DNA from 3 places in the Enterobacter sp. PL_is511 genome. Region 3 is predicted to be linked to each of the others. Evidence: predicted binding sites of a transcription regulator. Region 3 holds the regulator's gene; each other region holds the start of a gene.
The links. The regulator CRP, encoded in region 3, controls carbon source genes, mostly activating them, when cyclic AMP is high. The targets are predictions, from matches to a motif close to ATGTGANNNNNNTCACAT.

Region 1 (5,106 bases), on a different contig from region 3:
ACCAGCCGTGATCGCCAGATAGAACGTCTTCATCGGGTGTTTCGTTGCTTTATAGACACCCGCTTCTTCGGCAACTTTAGCCATTGCAGCGGGGAGTAAAAGATCAAAAGGGTTGTCAGCTTTCACACTAACTCTCTCTTTATTAAGTCGGCGACGAGATACTAACAAAGCATTATAGAAGAGAAATTGATATAGATCATATCTCGCCTGGCTTATAGGCCCGCAGTGCGTATGGTTTTACGACAAATGCGGAGTAAGTATTTGATTATCCGTATAAAAATAAATTTTAAAAGTTATGAAAAGAGTTGAATTTTTTCGTTCAGCCACCTCTGAAGCAGTTAATTAATATGGAGTATTAACCATAAAAAGTAACAGTAAAGCCCAGATCAATATTATTATATTTACCCGTATTTAACTTTATTATTACAATCAACAATCATTGCCGAAGAAAATAAAAAACGGGGCAATGAAATTGCCCCGTAATATAGCCCAGACGATTGAATACGCCTACTGCTGGTAATGTTATGTGCGCTTATTTTGACCAGTAAGCGGCTTTTGCTTTCTGCAGCTTTTCGTAGGCCTGCAGAAGTGACTGATGCGCCGGGAAGGCTTTCAGATCGCTATCAACAGCCTGCAGGCCATAGAACGGCGCTTCGCCGCTCAGGGCCGCGCTGGCTGCTTCTACGGCTTCAGCGCCGTACATACGCACGAAAGCATTCAGGTATTGCAGCGGTTCGCGATCCTCTTCCTGTGCAAGCAGCAGCAGGGTTTGCAGGCAGCGGTAATAATTGGTGCGCTCGGCAGAGAAGACCGACTGGTTGAATTCCATGGTCCACTCGGTCCAGGCCAGAGCCTGATCCAAATCGCCACCCGCCAGGGCCAGCATTGCTTTCAGCTCACCGATACGCAGGGTATACCAGCCGTTGTCTTTACCGGTCGCCAGACCCAGCAGTTCGCGTACGCGGGTGAAGTCATCGTGGCCTTCTTCGTCCAGTTGAGCGATCAGGTTCAGATAATCTTCTTTCTCCCATTCGCTGCCCGGCAGTGCCAGCAGCGTTTCGCGCAGGTGCGCGCCCATGCTGTTATTCGCCAGCCACAGATCTTCAGCAGGGTAGATGTCGGACATGCCCGGAACAATAATGCGGCACGCGTAGACGCCAAGATGCTCGTAATCGGCAATGTACACTTCCTGATCTTCCGCGTTGAAGATCGCCATCAGCGTAGCGAACTCTTCTTCCGTGGTTCCGGCAAAGCTCCAGTCCACGAACGGATAGTCGGCGTCCTGCTTGAACATATCCCAGGAAATTAAGCCGCTGGAATCGATGAAGTGGGTTTCAAGGTTGGTATGCTCGGCCACTTCTTCATCGTCAAACGTGGGCGGGGTGAAGACGTCGAGATCTTTCAGGCTACGGCCCTGCAGCAGTTCGGTAACGGTACGCTCCAGCGCCACGCCGAAGTCCGGGTGCGCGCCGAAGGAGGCGAAGCAGGTGCCGTTGGTTGGGTTAAACAGCACGACGCAGATGACCGGGTACTTACCGCCCAGAGAGCCGTCATAGGCAAAGATTGGGAAACCTTCTGCTTCCAGTTTGGCGATGGATTCCACCACGCCCGGGTAGCGCGCCAGCACCTCTGCCGGAATTTCAGGCAGGCTGATGGATTCAGCGATGATGCGGTTTTTGATGTGGCGTTCAAAGACTTCAGACAGACCCTGAACGCGCGCTTCATTGCGGGTATTACCGGCGGACATACCGTTGGACACATACAGGTTGCCGACGATGTTCATCGGGATATAAACGGTCTGCTCGTCAGACTGACGGGTAAACGGCAGGGCGCAGATACCGCGATCCTCGTTACCGGACTGCAGATCGATCAGCATGCTGGCGGTTAGTTCGTTGTCCGGATCGTAGAAGGCACGCAGGCGAGCGTCGAGAATACCTTTCGGCAGTTCGTCATCTTCGGTCAGCGGGAACCATTTTTCATTTGGATAGTGAACGAACGGGCCGTTAGCGATGGTCTCGCCCAGCCAGAAATCAGCGAAGAAATAGTTGGTGGACAGACGCTCAAAATACTCACCCAGCGCAGAGGCCAGTGCCGCTTTTTTTGTCGCGCCTTTACCGTTGGTAAAGCACAGGGCACACTCTTTGTCGCGAATATGCACGGACCAGACATGAGGCACCGGATTGAGCCAGGAGGCTTCTTCGATGTTAAAACCCAGGTCGGTCAGTTTCTGCTGGAAGCGAGCGATGGAATCTTCCAGGGCGGCGTCTTTGCCGGGGATAAACGTTTGAGTCATGGCGGTCACTTTTATCGTACGTAAAGCGCGCAATGATACGGGTTTTGCGTGACGGGTGCTATCTTCGGCGAAAATAAATGGCTGGACTATGCTTAGTGGCAGTAACTGACTGTTAAGGCATAGAAAAATGAAAGCATTTGATCTCCAGCGGATGGCGTTTGATAAAGTTCCTCCTGAATTTCTGGGCGAAGTGGCGCTGCGCAGCCTGTATACCTTCGTACTTGTCTTCCTGTTTCTTAAAATCACCGGCCGTCGCGGCGTACGGCAGATGTCGCTCTTTGAGGTGTTGATTATTCTGACGCTGGGTTCAGCGGCGGGGGACGTCGCCTTCTATGATGATGTGCCGATGGTGCCGGTGTTTATCGTTTTTGTCTCACTGGCGCTACTTTATCGTCTTGTCATGTGGCTGATGTCGAAAAGCGAAAAGCTGGAAGATCTGCTTGAAGGGAAGCCGGTCGTTATCGTCGAGGACGGACAGCTGGCCTGGGAAAATGTACAAAGCGCCAATATGACCGAGTTTGAGTTCTTTATGGAGCTACGCCTGAACAGCGTGGAACAGCTCGGGCAGGTGCGTCTGGCGATCATGGAAACTAATGGGCAGATCAGCGTTTATTACTATTCTGACGACGAGGTGAAGCCGGGGCTGTGTATCCTGCCGGATATGCTCATTGAGCGTTTCAGAACGGTGCCTGAATCAGGCGAGTATGCTTGCGTAAGATGTAGCCATGTCGTCGCGATGCAGCCGGGGGATCGTCAATTATGCCCTCGCTGCGCAAATCCGGAATGGACGAAGGTTAGCCGGGCCAAACGCATCACCTGACAGCCATTTTGTCGGTTTTGTCTTAACGAGGCGGCAGATTGTTTTGTGTGACGCGGGGCACATTTCACGGGTCATAAGTTTTAGACATTGCGGCGCGTGTCACTGAATGATAAAACCGATATCCACAGTTATAACTTATGGCTTTTAGCGTGGTGAGGGGAAATGGCTCAAGTCTTTAATTTCAGTTCAGGTCCGGCAATGTTACCGGCAGACGTGCTTAAACAGGCTCAACAGGAACTTTGTGACTGGAACGGTCTCGGTACGTCGGTGATGGAAATCAGCCACCGGGGTAAAGAGTTTATTCAGGTGGCAGAAGAGGCAGAAAAGGATTTTCGCGATCTGCTGAATATTCCCTCGAACTACAAAGTATTGTTCTGTCACGGCGGTGGACGCGGCCAGTTTGCGGGTATTCCGCTGAATATCCTCGGTGACAAAACGACGGCTGACTACGTTGATGCGGGTTACTGGGCAGCAAGCGCCATTAAAGAAGCGCAAAAATACTGCACGCCGAATGTGATCGACGCCAAAGTGACCGTTGACGGTCTGCGCGCCGTGAAGCCAATGCGCGAGTGGCAGCTTTCTGATAATGCAGCGTATCTGCACTACTGCCCGAACGAAACCATTGATGGGATTGCCATCGACGAGACGCCAAACTTCGGCAGCGATGTCGTGGTTGCCGCTGACTTCTCCTCCACCATTCTGTCTGCGCCAATTGACGTCAGCCGTTATGGCGTGATCTACGCGGGCGCACAGAAAAATATCGGCCCTGCAGGCCTGACGATTGTTATCGTGCGTGAAGATCTGCTGGGTAAAGCACATACATCCTGCCCGTCGATTCTCGATTACACCGTGCTGAACGACAACGATTCTATGTTCAACACCCCACCGACGTTTGCCTGGTACCTCTCCGGCCTGGTCTTCAAATGGCTGAAGCAAAACGGCGGCGTGGCGCAGATGGACAAAGTAAATCAGCAGAAAGCTGAACTGCTTTATGGCGTGATCGACAAGAGTGATTTCTACCGCAACGATGTGGCGAACGCTAACCGTTCCCGCATGAACGTACCGTTCCAGCTGGCGGACAGCAACCTGGACAAAGTGTTCCTGGAAGAGTCCTTCGCGGCAGGCCTGCACGCGCTCAAAGGTCACCGTGTCGTGGGCGGCATGCGCGCCTCCATCTATAACGCGATGCCGCTGGAAGGCGTTAAAGCCCTGACGGATTTCATGATCGACTTCGAACGTCGTCACGGTTAATTTGCTGTTTTTCACCCCCGCAGCGCCCCTGCGGGGTTTTTATTATGTTGAGTTGAGAGTTTAGTTTTCATGGAATCCCTGACGTTACAACCTATCGCGCGGGTAGATGGCACCATCAATCTGCCTGGTTCAAAAAGTGTCTCGAACCGCGCTCTGCTGCTGGCAGCTCTGGCAAACGGCACCACCGTCCTCACAAACCTGCTGGACAGCGATGACGTGCGCCATATGCTCAATGCGCTGAAAGCGTTGGGTGTTCATTACACTCTCTCCGACGATCGTACCCGCTGCGAAGTGACCGGCAACGGCGGCGCGCTGCGCTCGGGTGAAGAGCTTGAGCTTTTTCTGGGCAACGCGGGTACCGCTATGCGCCCGCTGGCGGCGGCCCTGTGCCTGGGAAGCAACAATATTGTGCTGACCGGCGAGCCGCGCATGAAAGAGCGCCCGATTGGTCACCTGGTGGATGCCCTGCGTCAGGGCGGCGCGCAGATTGACTATCTGGAGCAGGAAAACTATCCGCCACTGCGTCTGCGCGGCGGTTTTACCGGCGGTCACGTCGAGGTTGACGGCAGCGTCTCCAGCCAGTTCCTGACGGCACTGCTGATGACCGCGCCGCTGGCCCCGCAGGATACAGTTATCACGATTAAAGGCGAGCTGGTCTCCAAACCGTACATTGATATCACGCTGCACCTGATGAAAACTTTCGGCGTTGAGGTGGAAAACCAGTCTTATCAGCGCTTCGTGG
Region 2 (5,106 bases), on a different contig from region 3:
ACGTCGGTCACTTCGGTAAATTTCGGCGGCTCAGCCCCTTTGGTGACCCAGTTGTAGAGCATCTCACTGGATTTATAGCCGTGAACGTCCGGGCTTGGCAGCAGAGAACCGTAGAAGCCGGTAGCCTGCGCTTTGGACAGCTCGCTGACGGCGTCAACGCCATTGATGCCAATCCCGATCACGTCAGGCGCTTTAAAGCCCTGGCCTTCCGTCGCGCGTACCCCACCCAGCACGGTGTTGTCGTTCATGCCGACCACCAGCCAGTGTTTGACCTCCGGATGCTGAACCAGCATAGAGTTCGCGGCGTCGAAAGCGCCCGGGATATCGTTAGATTTGGTAGGGACTTTGTAGATCTGTTTTTCCGGGAAACCGGCCGCTTTCAGCGCGTCCATTGAACCGGAAGTACGGCGACGTGCGGTGTCCAGCTCGTCTGCGGTAATGGCCATCACCGCAGTCTCTTTGACATCCCAGCCGCGCTTTTGCATCTCTTTATAGAGTTCCTGCCCCTGGCGTTCGCCAATTTTGGTCGCCGCCATCATCACCAGCGGGACGCTATCCATCGGCTTGCCTTTGGCGTTAACGAACTGATCGTCAACCGCGATGACCTTCATATCGTAACCGCGCGCTTTCGCCGCGATGGCCGAACCGAGCTTTGGATCCGGAGTACAGATAACGAAACCTTTCGCACCGCTGGCCGCCAGGCTGTCGATGGCGTTCAGGGTTTTCTCACCGTCAGGCACGGCGATTTTAATCACTTCAAAACCTAAATCTTTCCCGGCTTTATCGGCGAATTTCCACTCAGTCTGGAACCAGGGCTCTTCGGGCTGTTTTACCAAAAAACCGAGTTTTAAATTCTCAGCGATAGCGGATTGTGACATAACGGCAGCCAGACCGATGGCCGCCAGCGCTTTAGTAAATTTGTGCATGGTAAACTCCAGCTTTAGCATTCTTTTCTGTAGGGAATATGTGCGTGCTTCTTATTTAATCGGACTTAAAACAAGGCATTAGCGCTTACCTCGTCATAAGCGTTATTGCTGGTGATAGTTTTAGCGGGAAATTAATCATCCATAAGAGAGCCCCATCACACCGCAGAATTACAGTAATTGCGTACATAAATTCAGCGAAAAATGACATAAAAAAGGCAGGATTTGTCAGACAAATGAAAGTGGGTTAAGCAGAATTATCCATAAGATTAGCTAAGAAATCCCTGATACCCCTCAGCGGACTAAACGTCATCTGGCGTTAAAGGGGTTCAAGATGTTTTTCATCAAAAATGCACCAGGTACCTGAACACGGTTATTCCGCAGAATTTGATTTAGCGCAATTTTATTAGCACATCATATATTCGAAAACATTAATCCGTATTTCTCTTTTTCACGGAGTATTATTCCAACTTAATATTTTCGAAAGAGTAACAGTGTATCACTGCAATAAAAATTGTTAATTATTAGAGCATTAAACCATATTCAATTCATGGCAAGCTGATTGCATTTCTGTACTATATTAAACTTTGTAATGTATGGTAAATACAGCCCAATTAAGAGTTTTCTTAGACCAAAGACAAGGGTATGCTTATTTATATCGAACACAGGAAGTGAATTTCGGTCGACTTCGGTCACGGCAGAATGTGTATTTCTGCTCTTTTCTTCATATTTGCCTGACGCTCAGGTTAAGCAACGGACATCACGTCCCACAGTCAATAAGGATATGAGTATGGCTACCCAAACGATGATGCAAAAACTTAACGCGCAGATGAACCTTGAGTTCTACGCCTCGAATCTGCACCTTCACTTAAGTGCGTGGTGTGCCGAGAATAGCCTCACGGGATCTGCCACCTTCTTTCGCTCTCAGGCGCAAAGTAACGTCACCCATATGATGCGTGTCTTTAACTTCCTGAAAGCCGCAGGGGCAAATCCTGTCGTTAAAGCCCTTGATGGGATCAATGAAAATTACTCTTGCCTGGAAGAACTGTTTCAGAAGACGCTTGAAGAGTATGAACAACGCTGCAGCACCCTCAACAAACTGGCCGATGAAGCCAGAGCGCAGCAGGACATTACGACGCTCAGCTTCTTACGCGATATGGATAAAGAGCAGCAGCAGGATGGCCTGCTGCTGAAGACGCTGGCGGATGAGATCCATAATGCGCAGCAGGCAGGTTTATGTCCTGAGCAAACCGACCGTCATCTGCTCGACATCGTGGCGGTGCAGCACCACTGAGTTTTTTGGCCTGCTCCCATTCGGAGGAGCAGGCTCCCTTCACGTCTCCAACCTTCTGCTTTTGCTGAAATTTAACAAATCAGATCTGGCTCCCAATGATTAACCACACAACGTGTGATGATTTATTTAGTTACATAATCATTGACGAGGGAGCATCATGATCACCATTGAGTTTGTTGTCATTCTCCTCTGCCTGCTGACGGGTACGCGTTTCGGCGGTATGGGGCTCGGGTTAATTAGCGGTATTGGTCTTTTTATTTTATGTTTTGTCTTTGGTCTGCAACCGGGTAAGCCGCCGGTAGACGTTATGCTGACCATCCTCGCGGTGATTGGTTGTGCCGCTACGCTGCAGACTGCGGGTGGCCTCAACGTCATGATGCAGTTTGCTGAACGTCTGCTGCGCAAACACCCACAGCACATCACCCTGCTCGCCCCATTCACCACCTGGATGCTGACCTTTCTGTGCGGCACCGGGCATGTGGTCTATACCATGTTCCCCATCATTGCGGATATCGCCCTGAAAAAAGGGATCCGCCCCGAGCGCCCCATGGCCGTGGCATCGGTCGCGTCGCAGATGGCGATTACCGCCTCCCCCGTGTCCGTTGCCGTGGTGTCGCTGGTGTCTATCCTGGCGGCCCAGCATGGTATCGGCCACGCGTGGGGGATCCTGGAAATTCTCGCCGTGTCGGTTCCCGCTTCACTTTTCGGCGTAGCTATTGCTGCCCTGTGGAGTTTACGCCGCGGAAAAGATTTGGCGGATGACATGGAGTTTCAGGAAAAGCTGAAAGATCCTAAGCAGCGCGAGTTTATCTACGGTGGAACGGAGACGTTAATGAATCAGCGTTTCCCTAAACAGGCCTACTGGTCCACGTGGATTTTCTTTGCCGGTATTGCCGTGGTCGTTTTGCTGGGTGCGTTCCCTGAGCTGCGCCCCGCCTTTGAGCTGAAAGGCAAAATGACGGCGCTGTCGATGAACCTTGTTATTCAGATGATGATGTTAATTGCAGGGGCCGTGATGCTAATGGCCTGTAAGGTCAACGCGTCGGCGATTTCCAACGGCGCGGTGTTTAAGGCCGGTATGGTCGCGATCTTCTCGGTGTTCGGCGTGGCGTGGATGAGCGATACCTTTTTCCAGGCGCATCTCGACGAGTTAAAGCTGGCGCTGGAAGGCGTCGTGAAAAGCCACCCGTGGACGTATGCTATTGTGCTGTTTCTGGTGTCAAAACTGGTGAACAGCCAGGCGGCTGCGCTGACGGCCGTTGCGCCTATGGGCCTCATGCTCGGCATCGACCCGAAAATGCTGATCGCCTTTTTCCCTGCGTCATACGGCTATTTCGTCCTGCCGACCTACCCAAGTGATTTGGCCTGCATCGGCTTTGACCGTTCAGGCACCACCCGCATCGGCAAATTTATCATCAACCACAGCTTTATTCTGCCTGGGCTGATTGGGGTAAGCTGCGCGTGCGCGGCGAGCTACCTGCTGGTCCAGACGTTCTTCTGACAGTATCAAGGGGCGACACATGCCGTCGCCCATTTCCCGGTTTTAGTGGGATTCACCCTGCGGCGTGAATCGCAGTTCAATCAGCGCGATGGCTTTCTGGATCGCACGAAGCGTAACCGGATCGGCGGCAGCGGGATGGCTGGCGAAATCGATGTTTTTCAGCTGCGTAGACATCTTCTCGCGCACTTCAACCGGCGCAATCACGTCAAGAACATCAAGGATTTGTTTGATAACCAGCTGACAGGCGACAACGTCAGAGACCAGTTCCTGATCGGCGCTCAGGTTTTGTGACATGGGGTTTTCTCCTTATTTAAAGGCCGCCATAGTAGCAAAACACACCCCTGGCATCTTCCCTTCATCGCCTGCAGGTATAAAAAAACCCGCCGAAGCAGGTTTTTTTATCAGAACATGGCGCCCGGCGGCACGTCTTTGAAGGTGCGGCAGTAATTGGCCCACATACTTTTCAGGATTTTGCGCAGTTTCACGATGATGCTCCATTAACTTGTTATACAACTTTATTATCAACGTGCCTATAATATGACCACCATCACAAAAATCAACACTTTTGTGATGCGCATCACATTTATATCAGGGCATGGCCTGAAAGCGCTCACCGCGGACCCGTTGCGAAGAGTGAGGGCAGATTGTCCGGCTATTCCAGCCATTGCAGCGGGCATCTGCGGGTACGATAACGTATTTCCATCCACTCAGAGCGAATCATGAAAAGAGTCATTGTAGCCGGTACAATCCTGCTGCTCGCGGGATGTACCATTAACCGCCAGGCTGAAGTCAGCAGCCTCGACGCGCCGAACGGCATCGTCCGCCTCGACTACGGCCAGGCTGCGCTGCAAAATGCGTATTCCGATGAGTATGTGAATAACGGCACGGCGGCAAAAGCGTGTCAGAGCATGGGTTATGCCACTGCCTCAGCCTATGGTCAGCCCATTAAAACCTGCACTCTGACCAGCGGCTCTTTGTGCCTGAACGAGAGCGTGACCATCCAGTATAAATGTATGGGTTACGCCGTTAATCCTAAGTCAACTAATCCGTGGTATTAATCGAAGCTGCCAGCGCATGCTGGCAGTTTATTTCATTACGAACAAAAATAATTCTCATTAATAAGTTATAAAAATCGCCAATGCGTTTTATTCCCATTCGTATTTTAAATAAATAAAATAAAGATTTTACGTTTTGCAAATAATTAAATAACAAATTATAGTGTCGCTCATTGTGAACCAGAAATAATAATCCGGAGCGTCACCATGCTGAAAACTGAAATGATCGACAAGCTCAACGCACAAATGAACCTTGAGCTTTTTTCATCCCTGCTCTACCAGCAGATGAGCGCCTGGTGCAGCTACCATAGTTTCGAGGGCGCTGCCGCGTTT
Region 3 (5,106 bases):
GGTCCCTATCGTTAACCTGGAGTGGATCCAGAAGCTGACGCGCGACATGAGCGAGCGCGGCCATTCACGAGAGGCGGTGATGGACTCGGTGGTGCGCTCCATGGAAGATTACATCAACTTCCTGACACCGCAGTTCTCCCGCACCCATATCAACTTCCAGCGGGTGCCGACGGTGGACACCTCCAACCCGTTTGCCGCCAAAAGTATCCCGTCCCTTGATGAGAGCTTTGTGGTGATCCATTTCCGCAATCTCGAAGGCATTGATTACCCCTGGCTACTGGCCATGCTGCAGGGCTCGTTTATTTCGCACATGAATACGTTAGTCGTGCCGGGCGGAAAAATGGGGCTGGCGATGGAGCTCATCATGACGCCGCTGGTGGAGCGACTGATGGAAGGGAAGCAGATCGCGTGAACATGTTCCCTCTCCCTGTGGGAGAGGGTTAGGGTGAGGGCATCAACACGCACGATGCCCCAATAATTAAGCCTCGATCACTTCATACGAATGCGTGATTTTTACCGCTTTCTCCAGCATTAACGCCACAGAGCAGTACTTCTCCGCAGACAGATCCACCGCACGCGAGACCGCTGCGTCCTTCAACTCTTTACCGGTGACCACAAAGTGCAGATTAATATGGGTGAACAGGCGTGGCGCCTCTTCGCGACGTTCTGACGTGAGTTTAACCTCACAATCCGTCACGTCATGACGACCTTTTTGCAGAATCGACACCACGTCAATGGCGCTGCATCCCCCTGCCGCCATCAGCACCATTTCCATTGGGCTTGGCGCTTTATCGCCGGAGTTACCGTCCATCAAAATCTGGTGTCCTGACGCGGACTCGCCCAGGAACGTTAAACCTTCAACCCATTTCACGCGCGCTTGCATATTCTTAAACTCCAACGTTGCATTTTTGGTGACAGATTACGCGTGCGTTACATTTCTCGCAATGGAAGGCGACCTGCATCATGCTGAAGCGAGACACCAGGAGACACGCGGCGAAAGCTATGCTAAAACACTCTGGATGCTACAGTAATACATTGACGTTACACATGTATGCAGAGGACATCAAACTTTACTGGCTGCGAAACGTTACGGTAGCCGACTTCCCAGGGTATGGGTAAGAATTCGATTGCAACCCCAGAGTCCGGATGCATCTGATGACTCTGGTGACAGCTTATAACAGAGGATAACAGCGCATGGTGCTTGGCAAACCGCAAACAGACCCGACTCTCGAATGGTTCTTGTCTCATTGCCACATTCATAAGTACCCATCAAAGAGCACGCTGATTCACCAGGGTGAAAAAGCGGAAACGTTGTATTACATCGTTAAAGGCTCGGTGGCAGTGCTGATCAAAGATGAAGAAGGGAAAGAGATGATCCTTTCTTATCTGAACCAGGGCGATTTCATCGGTGAACTGGGCCTGTTTGAAGAGGGCCAGGAACGTAGCGCCTGGGTTCGTGCAAAGACAGCATGTGAAGTGGCTGAAATTTCTTACAAGAAGTTCCGTCAGCTGATTCAGGTTAACCCTGACATCCTGATGCGTCTTTCTTCCCAGATGGCGCGCCGTCTGCAGGTCACCTCAGAGAAAGTGGGCAACCTCGCCTTCCTGGACGTGACAGGCCGTATCGCACAGACCCTACTGAACCTGGCGAAACAGCCAGACGCTATGACCCACCCGGACGGCATGCAAATTAAAATTACCCGTCAGGAAATTGGTCAGATCGTCGGTTGCTCCCGTGAAACAGTGGGCCGTATCCTGAAAATGCTGGAAGATCAAAACCTGATCTCTGCCCACGGTAAAACCATCGTGGTTTACGGAACGCGTTAATTCCGCTTAAACGGCGTGCCATCGCAAGGTGTCACGCCGTTTTTGTCTCTACTCCCCATGTGGCGCAGGCTGATCTATCACCCGGAAGTTAACTACGCACTGCGACAAACGCTGGTGTTGTGTCTTCCTGTGGCCATAGGCCTGATCCTCGGACATCTTCAGCAAGGTCTGCTGTTTTCCCTCGTGCCTGCCTGCTGCAACATCGCCGGTCTGGACACGCCGCATAAGCGCTTTTTCAAACGCCTGATTATCGGCGGCTGCCTGTTTGCGGGCTGTAGCCTCGCCGTACAGCTTTTACTGGCTCGTGATATTCCGCTGCCGCTGATCCTGACCGTGCTGGCGATGACCCTCGGCGTCACGGCGGAAATCAGTTCTCTGCACGCCCGCCTGCTTCCCGCGTCGCTGATTGCGGCCATTTTCACGCTGAGCCTCGCCGGGAATATGCCGGTGTGGGAGCCGCTGCTGATCTACGCCCTGGGGACATTATGGTACGGCCTGTTTAACTGGTTCTGGTTCTGGCTGTGGCGGGAGCAGCCGCTGCGTGAATCCCTGAGCCTGCTCTATGTGCAGCTTGCGGATTACTGCGAAGCCAAATACACCCTGCTGACCCAGCATACCGATCCGGAAAAATCCTTACCGCCCCTGCTGACGCGCCAGCAGAAGGTGGTGGATCTGATAAGCCAGTGCTATCAGCAGCTGCATATGCTCGCCGCCAACAAGAACCACGAATACAAACGGCTGCTGCGCACCTTCCAGGTAGGCCTGGATCTGCAGGAGCATATCTCCGTAAGCCTGCACCATCCGCAGGAGGTGCAAAAGCTGGTCGAGCGCAGCCACGCCGAAGCGGTGATCCGCTGGAACGCGCAGACCGTCTCGGCACGTCTGCGGGTGCTGGCAGACGATATTCTTTACCACCGCTACCCCACACGCTTTAACATGGAAAAACAGCTGGGCGCGCTGGAGAAAATCGCCCGTCAGCATCCGGATAACCCGGTCGGCCAGTTTGCCGCCTGGCACTTCAGCCGCATCGCCCGCGTGCTACGCACCCAGCGCCCGCTCTATCCGCGCGATCTGATGGCGGATAAGCAAAAACGCCTGCCGTTATTGCCCGCGCTCAGGAGCTATCTGTCGCTTAAATCGTCCGCCCTGCGCAACGCCGCACGAATTAGCGTGATGCTCAGTACCGCCAGCCTGATGGGCATGGCGCTGCATCTGCCGAAACCCTACTGGATCTTAATGACCGTGCTGTTTGTCACCCAGAACGGCTATGGCGCCACGCGGGTGCGTATTCTGCATCGGGCGGGCGGCACCATGGCCGGGCTGATCATTGCGGGCGTGACGCTGCACTTCCACGTGCCGGAAGGCTACACCCTGGCAGGGATGCTGGCGATCACGCTGGTGAGCTACCTGATTATCCGCAAAAACTACGGCTGGGCGATGGTGGGCTTCACGGTGACGGCGGTATACACCCTGCAGCTGCTCACGCTCAATGGCGAACAGTTTATTGTCGCCAGGCTGATTGATACCCTGATCGGCTGCCTGATTGCCTTTGGCGGCATGGTCTGGCTGTGGCCGCAGTGGCAAAGCGGGCTGCTCAGGCAGAACGCCCACGACGCGCTGGAAGCCGACCAGCAGGCCATTCGCCTGATCCTGAGCGACGACCCGCAGCCCTCCCCGCTGGCGTATCAGCGCATGAAGGTCAACCAGGCGCACAACGCCCTGTTTAACTCGCTCAATCAGGCGATGCAGGAGCCGGGCTTTAACTCGCACTATCTGGCCGATATGAAGCTCTGGGTGACGCACAGCCAGTTTATCGTCGAGCACATTAACGCCATGACCACGCTGGCGCGCGAGCACACGATGCTCACGCCGGATCTGGCGCAGCGCTATTTGCAGTCGTGTGAAATTGCGTTGCAGCGGTGTCAGCAGCGTCTGGAGTATGACTCGCCGGGTGAGTCGGGGGATTCAAATATTCTGGAAGCGCCGGAAACGCTGACCCACGGCCCAATGAGCACCCTGGAACAGCATTTACAGCGCGTGCTGGGGCATTTGAACACCATGCACACCATTTCGTCGGTGGCATGGCGTCAGCGTCCGCATCATGGGGTTTGGTTAACGCGCGTGCTGAAACGAACGCCGTACTAATTCTGCTGGACGATCTTCCCAACCGCCGCGGCAAAGCGGGTTAATCCGTCTTCAATATCCTTATCTTCCACCACCAGCGACGGCGCAAAGCGCATTACGTCCGGCCCGGCGTTGAGCACCATCACCCCTTCGCGAGCGGCGGCGTGCAGGAAGTCGCGCGCGCGGCCCTTATACTGCGGCTTCAGCTCGGCACCAATCAATAACCCCATCCCGCGGATCTCGCTGAACACATCGTACTGCTCGTCAATCTTTTGCAGGTGTTTTACGAACAGCTCGCGCTTCGCGCTGACGCCGTTCAACACCTCTGGCGTGTTGATGATGTCGAACGCGGCACCCGCCACGGCGCTCGCCAGCGGGTTACCGCCGTAGGTGGAGCCGTGAGAGCCAACGTGGAACGCGGAGGCGATCTCCTGCGTCGTCAGTACCGCACTCACCGGGAAACCGCCGCCGAGCGCTTTCGCGCTGGTCAGAATATCCGGCGTCACGCCGTAGTGCATATAGGCGAACAGATCGCCGGTACGCCCCATTCCGCACTGCACTTCATCAAAGACCAGCAGCGCCTGATGCTCGTCGCACAGTTCGCGCAGCCCTTTCAGGAATTCCGGGGTTGCCGCCGTCACGCCGCCTTCACCCTGGATCGGCTCAACGACTATCGCGCAGGTATGGTCGTCCATCACCGCCTTCACCGCGTGCAGATCGTTAAACGGCACGTGGACGATATCAGCCGGTTTCGGGCCAAACCCGTCGGAATACTTCGGCTGGCCGCCAACGGAGACGGTAAAGAAGGAGCGTCCGTGGAAGGCATTGTGGAAGGCGATGATTTTGGTTTTGTACGGGCTGTGGCGCGTTGTGGCGTAGTAGCGCGCCAGCTTAAAGGCGGTTTCGTTGGCTTCTGTGCCGGAGTTCATAAACAGCACGCGCTCGGCGAAGGTGGCATCGATGATCTTACGACCCAGGCGCAGCGCCGGTTCGTTGGTGAACACGTTGCTGGTGTGCCACAGGGTTTCGCCCTGGGTTTTTAGCGCCTCCACCAGCGCGGGATGGCAATGACCCAGCGCCGTGACCGCAATACCACCCGCGAAATCCACATACTCTTTACCCTGCTGATCCCAGACGCGGCTGCCCTTTCCCTTC

Region 1: serC (3-phosphoserine/phosphohydroxythreonine transaminase) is a predicted target of CRP. The motif match lies at 3,159-3,176, and genes of this name have one in related genera.
Region 2: azuC (stress response protein AzuC) is a predicted target of CRP. The motif match lies at 4,284-4,301, and genes of this name have one in related genera.

Annotation. Positions count from the first base shown of each region.
Region 1 is NZ_JBVPGP010000024.1:662,244-667,349, forward strand. It holds gene focA (formate transporter FocA) at 1-126, opposite strand, end outside; gene ycaO (30S ribosomal protein S12 methylthiotransferase accessory factor YcaO) at 533-2,293, opposite strand; gene AC0TN7_RS18555 (DUF421 domain-containing protein) at 2,421-3,113, shown strand; gene serC (3-phosphoserine/phosphohydroxythreonine transaminase) at 3,276-4,364, shown strand; gene aroA (3-phosphoshikimate 1-carboxyvinyltransferase) at 4,434-5,106, shown strand, end outside.
Region 2 is NZ_JBVPGP010000017.1:97,768-102,873, reverse strand. It holds gene araF (arabinose ABC transporter substrate-binding protein AraF) at 1-926, opposite strand, end outside; gene AC0TN7_RS04275 (non-heme ferritin-like protein) at 1,714-2,217, shown strand; gene AC0TN7_RS04270 (anaerobic C4-dicarboxylate transporter) at 2,375-3,718, shown strand; gene AC0TN7_RS04265 (DUF2766 family protein) at 3,761-4,012, opposite strand; gene azuC (stress response protein AzuC) at 4,120-4,203, opposite strand; gene yecR (YecR family lipoprotein) at 4,438-4,776, shown strand; gene ftnA (non-heme ferritin) at 4,981-5,106, shown strand, end outside.
Region 3 is NZ_JBVPGP010000014.1:146,128-151,233, reverse strand. It holds gene AC0TN7_RS02655 (phosphoribulokinase) at 1-412, shown strand, start outside; gene AC0TN7_RS02650 (OsmC family protein) at 479-883, opposite strand; gene crp (cAMP-activated global transcriptional regulator CRP) at 1,195-1,827, shown strand; gene AC0TN7_RS02640 (YccS/YhfK family putative transporter) at 1,885-3,972, shown strand; gene argD (bifunctional acetylornithine/succinyldiaminopimelate transaminase) at 3,969-5,106, opposite strand, start outside.